Linked DNA regions of Chitinimonas arctica. The protein of the gene in region 1 interacts with the protein of each later gene in a pairwise test. Links are inferred from orthologs where the notes say so. Each region holds a gene or a part of one and is shown on either strand. Other genes may lie near its edges.

Region 1 (7,317 bases):
AAGCGATCGGCTTCGGCCAGGATGGCAAGCCGCTCTACACGCTGGCGGCGGACAAGATGCAGCACTATCCACGCGACGACCGCTCGGAATTTACCCGGCCGCGCCTGGTACGTACCCTGCCGGGCGAGCCGCAGCTGAATGTGGTGGCCGCCAGAGCGCGTATGCTGGAGCGGGGGAATCGCATCGACTTCGACCAGGATGTGCAAATGACCCGGGTCGCCACGCCCGCTCTCCCCGCCATGACCTTGCGCACCAGCAATCTGCGGCTGGATACCGAACGGGGCCTGGCGAATTCCGATGCACCCGCGGACCTTTCCACCGGCGGCGACCGCATCAACGCCACCGGCTTCGATTACGACCACACGACCGCGCAGCTGATGCTGCGATCCAAAGTGAGGATTAATTATGCTTCGCCGAAACCTTAGTACGCTGTGCCTCGGCGCCTTTCTGTTGCTTGCCCCGCAAGCCCGGGCCGAGTTGGCCGATAGCGAAAAGCCCATGCTGGTCGAAGCCGGCCGCGGCGGATTGGCCGACAAGGCCGGCCGCGCCGTGCTGGAAGGCGGCGTCAAGATGACCCAGGGCACCCTGTCGGTGGACGCCGACCAAGCCGTTATCCAGAAGCAGGCGGACGGCGAGCAGACCGTGCACGCCGAAGGCCGTCCGGTGAAATTCCGGCAACGGATGGAAGGCCAGCAGGGCTGGCTGGATGCCCGGGCCGCCAAGCTCGATTACGATAGCGGCAGCGGCAATGTGAAACTGGTAGGCAACGCCTGGCTCAAGCACGGCGAAGACGAGATCAGCGGCAGCGTCATCACCTACAACACCCACACCGAGATATATAGCGCCGAAGGCGGTCCCGCCACGGCGAACGGCGAAACGGGACGGATAAAAATGATCATCCAGCCGAAGAAAAAGCCGGCAGAGAGTCCCGCCAAGCCATGACCGCACGTCTCTCCGCACAGCATCTGCAAAAGCGCTACAAGTCCCGCACCGTTGTCCGCGATGTTTCCCTGCACGTCGACGCCGGCGAAGTGGTCGGCCTGCTGGGCCCCAACGGCGCCGGCAAGACCACCAGCTTCTATATGATCGTGGGCCTGGTCGCCCTCAATGACGGCAAGATCTTTCTCGATGACGCCGAGATCACCCATAAGCCCATCCATGAACGCGCGCATCTGGGCCTGGGCTACCTGCCGCAAGAGGCGTCCATCTTCCGCCGCATGACGGTGGCCGAAAACGTGCGCGCCATCCTCGAACTGCACGAGAAAAGCGGCGATGCCATCGAGCACCGGCTGGACGAATTATTGCGCGAGCTCAATATCGCCCATCTTCGCGACAGCACCGCCCTATCGCTATCCGGCGGCGAGCGCCGCCGCTGCGAGATCGCCCGCGCCTTGGCCGCCAATCCGCGCTTTATCCTGCTGGACGAGCCTTTTGCCGGGGTGGACCCGATCGCGGTGATGGATATCCAGAAGATCATCCGCTTCTTGAAGGAGCGGAAGATCGGCGTCCTGATCACCGACCACAATGTCCGCGAAACGCTGGGCATCTGCGACCGTGCCTATATCATCAACGAAGGTAGCGTGCTTGCGTCGGGCACCGCAGAGGAGATTGTCTATAACGACAATGTCCGCCGTGTGTATCTAGGCGAGCATTTCCGGCTGTAAGCCCCGCATGAAACAGTCCCTCCAACTCAAATTCTCGCAGTCGCTCACGCTCACGCCGCAGTTGCAACAGTCGATCAAACTGCTGCAATTGTCCACGCTCGACCTGAACCAGGAAATCGAGCGCTTCCTGCTGGAAAACCCCATGCTGGAGCGCGAGGACGAGAACGAGCCGGAAATCCACGTGGTCCGGGAAGACGGCACGCCGGTGGAGGTCGAGGCACCCACGCCCACCCTGGATGAAGCACCCGCGCAGGAATCGGGCGAGTCCGATTTCGATATGGACGACTCGCTGGGCGACAATTACTGGAGCGAGGCTGGTGGGGGCCAAACCCGCGACGACGACGACGAGTTCGACCCGCAAGCCAATGTCGCCCGTATCTCCACCCTGCGCGAACACTTGCTGGCGCAGCTGGGCCTGCTGCCCATCAGTCCGCGCGATCTGGCGCTGGCCAGCATGGTGATCGATGCACTGGACGACAATGGTTACTTGGGGCTAAGCCTGGAGGAAATCTACGAACTGATCCCCCAGGAAGTGCGCGACGGGCTGGAAATCGAGCGGGAAGAACTGCAGATCGGCCTGCAGCTGGTACGCCAGTTGGAACCTTGCGGCATCGGGGCGGTCGATCTCAAAGGCTGCCTGCTTTTGCAATTGCAGCAGCAGATGGGCGATGAACCGGCTAGCGGATTGGCCCGGGCAATCGTCGCCGAGCACCTCGATTTATTGGCCAACAAGGACTACAGTAAGCTTAAGAAAACGCTCAAATGCGATGACGATGCGCTGAAAGCGGCCCAAATACTGATCCAGCGGCTCAATCCACGCCCTGGCGCCATGTTTGGCGAGACCGAAACGCGTTATGTGGTAGCGGACGTTATCGTGAAGAAGCTTCGGCAGGGCTGGTCGGTTCAGCTCAACGAAGCGGCAATGCCCAAGCTTAAAGTTAACCAGCTTTACGCCAACATCCTGCGGCAGCACCGCGACAGCGGCGCCGGCCTGTCAGGTCAGCTGCAGGAAGCCAAATGGCTTATCAAGAACGTCCAGCAACGCTTCGATACCATCCTCCGGGTTGCGCAGGCCATAGTCGAGAAGCAACAACGATTCTTCGAGCACGGCGACGTGGCCATGCGGCCGCTGGTACTGCGCGATATCGCCGAGGAGTTGGATCTGCACGAATCGACCATCTCACGCGTGACCACCCAGAAGTACATGCTCACACCCAGTGGCATCTTCGAATTCAAGTACTTCTTCGGCAGCCATGTCGATACCGACTCGGGTGGCGAATGCTCGGCCATCGCGATCAAGGCGTTAATCAAGCAGCTCATCCAAGGCGAAGATACGAAAAAACCGCTTAGCGACAGCTATCTCGCCGACGTGCTGGGCAAGCAAGGCATCACCGTCGCGCGCCGTACCGTCGCCAAGTACCGAGAAGCATTACAAATCCCTCCCGTGAACCAACGAAAGTCCCTGTAGCCACCAGATCATCGGTGGCGGCCTTAACACAAGGAGAGTCGTATGAACCTGACCATCAGTGGGCACCACCTGGACGTAACCCCAGCCATCCGCGCATACGTGGAAACCAAGCTGGAGCGGGTAACACGCCATTTCGATCATGTGATCGATATGAACGTCACCCTCAGCGTCGACAAGCTGCAGCACAAGATCGAAGTCAATGTGCACCTGCGCGGCAAGGATATTCATGTGGAAGCCACCGAGCCCGACATGTACGCAGCCATCGACCTGGTGGCCGACAAGTTGGACCGGCAAGTCTTGAAGCACAAGGAAAAGCGCTACAGCGATCGCCATAGCGACGCCATGAAATATCAAACCGGCCAGGAGAGCCACGAAATCCAAGAAACCCAGCAGCCCGCCGCCTAAGGCGACCGGCGCTGGACGAGAGGGGACGGGAGCGGTGTGGGGACGCCGCTCCCGTTTTCCATTCCAGACAGCTTAGCCTTGTAGCCACGAGCGACCGGCGTACAATGACGGCCTATTTTCGCATTTCATACTCATGGCCCTGATCGCTTCCATCCTGCCACTGGCCAATGTCTTTCTAGACCTCGACCTGACCAGCAAGAAACGCCTGTTCGAACAGGCCGGCCTGCTATTCGAGAACAGTCACGGCATTGCCCGCAGCGCTATTTTCGACGCCCTGTTCGCCCGTGAAAAACTCGGCTCCACCGGCCTGGGCCAAGGCGTCGCCATTCCGCACGGCCGCATCAAGGGCCTGAAGGAAGCGGTCGGTGTCTTTGTCAGACTGAAACAAGCCATCCCCTTCGAAGCACCCGATGGCAAACTGGTCAGCCTGGCCTTTGTACTGCTGGTACCGGAACAAGCCACCGACCTGCATTTGCAGATTCTTTCCGAGCTGGCGCAATTGTTCAGCGATAAAAAGCTGCGCGAGGCGCTGAACCAGGCAGCCACGGCGGAACAAATGCACCAACTGCTGATGCAATGGCAAGCCTGAGCATCCGCCAAGGGTACGGGATTCGTTAGTCACGCCTTATCCGCGTGGTTTCCGCCCACACCGAACACGCCTTCCAGCGGCCTTGTCCGGACCACCGACCCGGCAAGCCGAAAACTTGCTTCATCACCGGAACCGGAACCGGAAACATGCCGCAGATCACCGTCCGCCAGCTGTTTATCGATAATGCCGAAAAGCTGCGCCTCACCTGGCTGGCCGGTCAGAGCGGCGCCAATAATCTTCTGTCGAACGAAACCCATGCGCAAAAGCCCGCCCACGCGCTGGTTGGCCACCTGAATTTCGTCCACCCCAATCGCATCCAGGTGCTGGGACTGGCGGAAATCGCCTATCTGCAAGAGGTGGAGGCGGCCGCGCTGAAGAAATCGCTGGACCATCTGTTCAGCACAGATATGGCGGCCATGATCGTGGCCAACGGCCAGCCCGCGCCGGATGTGCTGCGCGAAGCCTGCGAGCGGGCGCATGTGCCGCTGCTGACCTCACCCGAACAAAGCCCCTACCTGATGGACGTGCTGCGCTTCTACCTGGCCAAGGCGCTGGCGGTATCCACCAATCTGCACGGGGTGTTCCTCGATGTGCTGGAGGTGGGCGTGCTGATCACGGGCGAAAGCGCCATGGGCAAGAGCGAACTGGCCCTGGAACTGATCTCGCGCGGCCACGGCATCGTGGCGGACGATGTGGTGGAGCTCTACCGCATCGCGCCGGATACCCTGGAAGGCCGCTGCCCTCCCCTGCTGCGCGACTTCCTGGAAGTACGCGGCCTGGGTGTGCTGAATATCCGCACCATCTTCGGTGAAACGGCGGTCAGGCCCAAAAAGAACCTCAAGTTGATCATCCACCTGACCAAGCAAGCCGAATCCATTACGCCGCTGGACCGCCTGCAGATGCAGGCCGCCACCCAAGCCGTGCTGGACGTGGCCATTCGCAAGGTGGTCCTGCCCGTGGCGGCCGGCCGCAATCTGGCGGTGCTGGTCGAGGCGGCGGTGCGCAACTATATTCTGCAGTTGCGGGGCATAGACTCCACCCGCGAATTTATCGAGCGGCATCAACGCTTTATGGAGTCGGGAGAATAAGCGTGCAGATCGTCCTGATCTCGGGCCTTTCCGGCTCCGGCAAAAGCGTGGCACTCAAGTTGCTCGAAGATCTCGGTTACTACTGCATCGACAATCTGCCCGCCACGCTGCTGCCGCAGACAGTCCGGCTGCTGCAAAACGAAGGCCACCGCCAGCTCGGCATCAGCGTGGATATCCGCGGCGCCCAGAGCCTGCCGGCGCTGCCCGATTGCGTGGCCGATCTCAAGGCTCACGGCCTGGACGTGCGTGTCCTGTTCCTGGAAGCGCAGACCGAGGCCTTGCTGAAACGCTTCTCGGAAACCCGCCGCCCGCACCCGCTATCGGCCTTGCACGCGGACCGCACCGTCAGCGAATGCATCGTGCAGGAACGCGAAATGCTGGCCGATGTGGCCGGACTGGCCCATCGGGTGGATAGCACCGATCTGTCGGCGAATGCCTTGCGTGCCTGGGTCAAGCAATGGCTTTCGCTGGATCAATCCCGCCTGACCCTGATCTTCCAATCCTTCGGTTTCAAACATGGCCTGCCGCTCGATGCCGATTTCGTCTTCGACGCCCGCTGCCTGCCCAATCCCTATTACGATCCGGCCCTGCGCCCCTTGACCGGCCGCGATCAGCCCGTCGTCGCCTTTCTGGAGGCCGAACCGCTGGCCCTGACCATGTTCGACGATGTCGCCTCCTACCTGGCTCGCTGGCTGCCGGCTTTCGATCGCGATAACCGCAGCTACGTCACGGTTGCCATCGGCTGTACCGGTGGACAACACCGTTCGGTCTGGCTGGCGGAGCGGCTGGCCGCGCGCTTCGGTCCGGAGCGGCAGGTGTTGGTACGCCATCGCGAATCATGGGCCGACACCATATGAACCCTTTCCCCAGGACCGTCACGCTGGCCCTGACCGGCGCATCCGGCATGCCCTTTGGCCTCCGTCTACTGGAATGCCTGCTGGCCGCCGGCGTGCGGGTCTATCTGCTGTATTCGCAAGCCGCGCAGATTGTCATCAAGCAGGAAATCGGCGAAACCTGGCCCTCGCGCGCGCGCGAGGTGGAAACCATGCTGCGCGTCCGCTACGCCGTCGAAGGCGAACAATTGCGCGTATTCGGCCGGGAAGAATGGTTTGCACCGGTCGCCTCCGGCTCCAACCCAGCCGACGCCATGGTGATTTGCCCCTGCACCATGGGCACCCTGGCGGCGGTCGCGGCCGGCATGAGCGACAATCTGATTGAACGGGCCGCCGATGTCAGCATCAAAGAGGGCCGCAAACTTATCGTGGTCCCGCGTGAAACCCCCTACTCGGCCTTGCATCTGGAAAACATGCTGAAGCTGGCCCGTCTGGGTGTGTGCATCCTGCCGCCCAATCCCGGTTTCTACCACCATCCGCAATCGATCGCCGAGCTGGTGGATTTCGTTGTCGCCCGCATCCTGGATCAACTGGCGGTACCTCACCAGCTGATGCAGCGCTGGGGCGAGGCACCTGAAAATCCCTAACCCGCCGGCAGCCTTTTTGCGACGCTGCCGCTATTCCCGACTATTCATCCATGCTCAAAACATTGCCGCTGGCCCTTGCGCTGGCATTTTCCATGAGCGCCGCGCAGGCGGCCACCCTGGACAAGATCGACCATATCGTCGTCATCTACGGCGAAAATCGTGGTTTTGACCATTTGTACGGGCTTTATCCCGGCGCGGACGGCATCAGCAAGCTCAAGCCCGCCCAATACCAACAGCGCGACCACGACGGTAGCCTGCTACCGCGCCTGCCGCCGGTATGGGATGCGGAACATGGCAAGCGCGGAGAAATCGATCCAAACTTCACGGTCGAACCCCAGCCCAGGAATGTACCGTTCCGTATCGATGCCGCCCCTTACAAATTGAACCTGGCCAGCGAAACACGCGACCTGGTCCATCGTTTCTACCAGAACCAGGAGCAGATAAACGGCGGCAAGATGGATAAATTCGCCGCCATTTCGGATGCCGGCGCCCTGACCATGGGCCATTACAGCGGCAAGCAGATGCGCATGTGGCAGATTGCCCGCCGCTATACCTTGGCCGACCATTTTTTCATGGGCGCCTTCGGTGGTTCCTTCCTCAACCATATGTGGCTGGCTTGCGCC
Region 2 (3,350 bases), 3.0 Mb from region 1 along the record:
GGCCAAAGCTTTAGCAGCCCCGGTTATTTCTGGGGACGTCCGTCCGCCACCGGCCCGGTGCCCGACAATGCGGCCGCTTCGGGCGGTTCGAACCTGGGTCCGCAACATCCGGCGTTGGCCGAAGCGGTGAAAGGGCGGATCGAGGCTGTGCGTTTGGCTCACGCCGATCAAACCGGCCCCGTGCCGGCGGAATTGGCGACCGCCTCGGCATCCGGGCTGGACCCGCATATCTCGCCGGCCGCAGCCTATTACCAGGTAGCAAGAGTGGCCAAGGTGCGCGGCTTGGCGCCGGAAACCGTGCGGCAACTGGTGGATGCCCATGTCGAGCAGCCCAGTTGGCACATGTTTGGCGACCGGACGGTGAATGTGCTGAAGTTGAACCTGGCACTGGATCGGCGAGTCTACGGAAGCTGACCGCCGACCGGTTCGATTATCGACGCAAATACCATGACTGAACAAAGACCTAACCCCGACCGCTTGCTGGAGGCTGTGCAGGCCGAGGCCCTGGCTGCCGCGAGAGGCAAGCTGAAGATATTCTTCGGCGCCTGCGCGGGCGTAGGCAAGACCTACGCCATGCTACTGGCGGCACGCCAAAAGGTGAACGAGGGCGTGGACGTGTTGGTGGGCATCGTCGAAACCCATGGCAGGACCGAGACGGCGGCCTTGCTCGGCGGCTTGTCCATGCTGCCCTCATGCAAGTTGCAGCATCGCGATAAGCTGCTGGCGGAGTTCGATCTGGACACGGCGCTTGCCATCAAGCCGCGGCTGGTCGTGGTGGACGAGCTCGCGCACAGCAATGTGCCTGGCAGCCGCCACGCCAAGCGCTGGCAGGATGTGGCGGAGCTGCTCGGCGCCGGCATCGATGTCTATACGACGCTCAATGTGCAGCATCTGGACAGCCTGAACGACGTGGTGGGGGCGATCACCGCCGTGCGTGTGCGCGAGACGGTGCCGGATCAGGTGTTCGACCGGGCCGATGAAGTGACCTTGGTGGACTTGCCACCCGACGAACTGTTGGCGAGGTTGGCGGCGGGCAAAGTGTATATGGCGGATGCGGCCGAACGTGCCGCGCGCGGTTTTTTTCGCAAGGGCAACCTGATCGCCCTGCGCGAGTTGGCGCTGCGCCGTACCGCTGACCGAGTCGATGCCCAGATGCGGGCTTACCGCGCCGACCGTGCCATTGCCAATGTATGGCAGGCCAAGGAAAGATTGATGGTCTGTGTGGGCATGGGCGCCAGCGGCGAAAAACTGATCCGCGCGGCCGCGCGCCTGGCCGCCAGGCTGCAGGCCGACTGGATCGCCGTTTACGTGGAAACGCCGGCGCTACAGCGGCTACCGGCTCAGCGCCGGGCAGGGGTGCTGGAAACACTGAAGCTGGCCGAGGAGCTGGGCGCCGAAACGGTAACGCTGGCAGGGTCGGACGCTGCCGATATCCTGGCCGGCTATGCGCGCAGCCGCAATGCCGGCAAGCTGGTGATCGGCCACAGGCTGAGGCCAGGGTGGCGGCGCAAACTGCTGCCCGGCCTGGCCGACCGATTGGCGGAGCGGGCGGTGGACCTTGATCTTTACCTGGTGGGTTCGGATGAGGCAATGCCCCTCCCGCAGCGAGGAGCACCTGTTCGCTTGCAGCGGCCGGACTGGCGCAGCTATGCCTGGACGACGGTCTATGTCGCGGTGACCACGGCGCTGGCGACGCCGCTGCTGGCGGTATTCGATCTGGCCAATGTGGTCATGGTGTTTTTGCTGGCGGTGGTATGGGCGGCGCTGCGATACGGGCGCGGGCCTGGCGCCTGGGCGGCGCTGGCGGCGGTACTGAGCTTCGATTTCTTCTTCGTACCGCCGCGCTTTACCTTTGCGGTAGGCGACACCCAATATGTATTTACCTTTGCCATGATGCTGGGCGTTGCCCTGGTCATCGGCCAGTTGGCCGCCAAGCTGCGCTTCGAAGCCGACGTAGCCCGCCGCCGCGAGCAGCGGGCGGATGCGCTGGCGGGGCTCGCACGCGAGCTTTCCGGGGCGCTGACGACGGAGCAGATCGTGGGTTTGGCGCTGAGCCGGTTGACAGGCCTTTTCCAGGCCCATTGTGCCTTGCTGCTGCCGGACTCCCACGAGCGCGTAAGGCCCATGAGCGTTGATCCGTCCGCCGAGACCGCCCCGGGGGCGATGCCGGTGGATTGCGAGATTGCCCAGTGGGTGTATGACCGACAAACCGCGGCCGGGAAGGGTACCCATACCTTGTCCGCCAGCCCGGCGCATTACCTGCCGTTGAAGGCCCCCATGCGCACGCGTGGCGTGCTTGCCCTGCAGGCGGCCGACCCGGCGCTACTCGATGAGCCGGAAGATAGGCGCTTGCTGGAAGCTTGCGCCGCGCAGATTGCCCTGGCGCTCGAGCGGGTACATTTTGTGGAAGTCGCGCAGGACGCGCTGGTGAGCATGGAAGGCGAACGCTTGCGCAACGGTCTGCTGACCGCGGTCTCGCACGATCTGCGTACACCATTGACCGCCCTGGTCGGCCTGGCCGATACCCTGGGACATGCCGGGCTCAGCGACGCCACGCGGAGGGAGTTGGTCCTGGCCGTGGGCGAGAAGGCCAAAGGGATGGCGGAGCTGGTGGAAAAGCTGTTGGATATGGCCCGTTTGCAAGCAGGGGCGGTCGAATTGCGGCGCGGTTGGCATTCGCTGGAAGAGGTGCTGGGCTCGGCCCGGCGCCAGCTGGATACGGTGCTGTCGCGCCACCGGGTGTTGAGCCGCTTGCCGCCCGAATTGCCGCTGTGCGAGTTCGATCCGGTATTGCTGGAGCGTGTGCTGGTGAATCTGTTGGAAAATGCCGCCAAATACACGCCGCCGGGCAGCGAGATTTGCATACTGGCGCAGCACGGCAACGGTCGCTTGCGCGTTTCGGTGGATGATGACGGCCCTGGGCTGCCGGGTGGGCGAGAGGAGCGGCTGTTCGATAAATTCGAGCGCGGCGAAAGCGAATCGGCCTCTCCCGGGGTGGGCTTGGGGCTGGCCATTTGCCGAGCCATTGTCGAAGCGCACGGTGGACGCATCCTCGCCGAAAACCGCGCCGAGGGTGGCGCCCGCTTTACCTTTACCTTACCGCTTGGGACGCCGCCTTCCATGGCGGAGGCCGAGCTGGAACCGAGTTGAGTTGATCATGAGCGCGCAACGTCTACTGATCGTCGAGGACGATCCGCATATCCGCCGATTTGTCCGTACCGCCCTGGAGGCGGAGGGCTTTACGGTTCACGAAGCCGAGACCGTGGCACGGGCCTTGATCGAGGCGGCCAGCCGCCAACCCGAGCTGTTTATCGTGGACCTGGGCTTGCCGGACCGCGACGGCCGCGAGC

The links.
Region 2: the proteins of FNU76_RS08555 (region 1) and FNU76_RS22475 interact in binary tests that used the Escherichia coli proteins (3 or more experiments, as listed by UniProt). The link is inferred for Chitinimonas arctica from one-to-one orthologs.

The regions. Positions count from the first base shown.
Region 1 is NZ_CP041730.1:1,890,469-1,897,785, forward strand. What follows is about bases 2,702-5,398. They hold FNU76_RS08555 (PTS sugar transporter subunit IIA), read left to right. Parts: upstream 2,702-3,670; coding sequence 3,671-4,126; downstream 4,127-5,398. Other genes in these bases: FNU76_RS08545 (RNA polymerase factor sigma-54), read left to right, coding at 2,702-3,132; hpf (ribosome hibernation-promoting factor, HPF/YfiA family), read left to right, coding at 3,175-3,537; hprK (HPr(Ser) kinase/phosphatase), read left to right, coding at 4,273-5,214; rapZ (RNase adapter RapZ), read left to right, coding at 5,217-5,398. Outside these bases: LPS export ABC transporter periplasmic protein LptC, read left to right, coding at 1-425; lipopolysaccharide transport periplasmic protein LptA, read left to right, coding at 406-942; lptB (LPS export ABC transporter ATP-binding protein), read left to right, coding at 939-1,664; more of FNU76_RS08545, read left to right, coding at 1,672-2,701; more of rapZ, read left to right, coding at 5,399-6,071; FNU76_RS08570 (flavin prenyltransferase UbiX), read left to right, coding at 6,068-6,694; acpA (acid phosphatase), read left to right, coding at 6,745-7,317. UniProt on the Escherichia coli protein: Seems to have a role in regulating nitrogen assimilation.
Region 2 is NZ_CP041730.1:4,942,455-4,945,804, forward strand. Bases 129-3,350 are described here. They hold FNU76_RS22475 (DUF4118 domain-containing protein), read left to right. Parts: upstream 129-447; coding sequence 448-3,150; downstream 3,151-3,350. Other genes in these bases: kdpC (potassium-transporting ATPase subunit KdpC), read left to right, coding at 129-414; FNU76_RS22480 (response regulator), read left to right, coding at 3,158-3,350. Also shown: more of kdpC, read left to right, coding at 1-128. UniProt on the Escherichia coli protein: Member of the two-component regulatory system KdpD/KdpE involved in the regulation of the kdp operon. KdpD may function as a membrane-associated protein kinase that phosphorylates KdpE in response to environmental signals.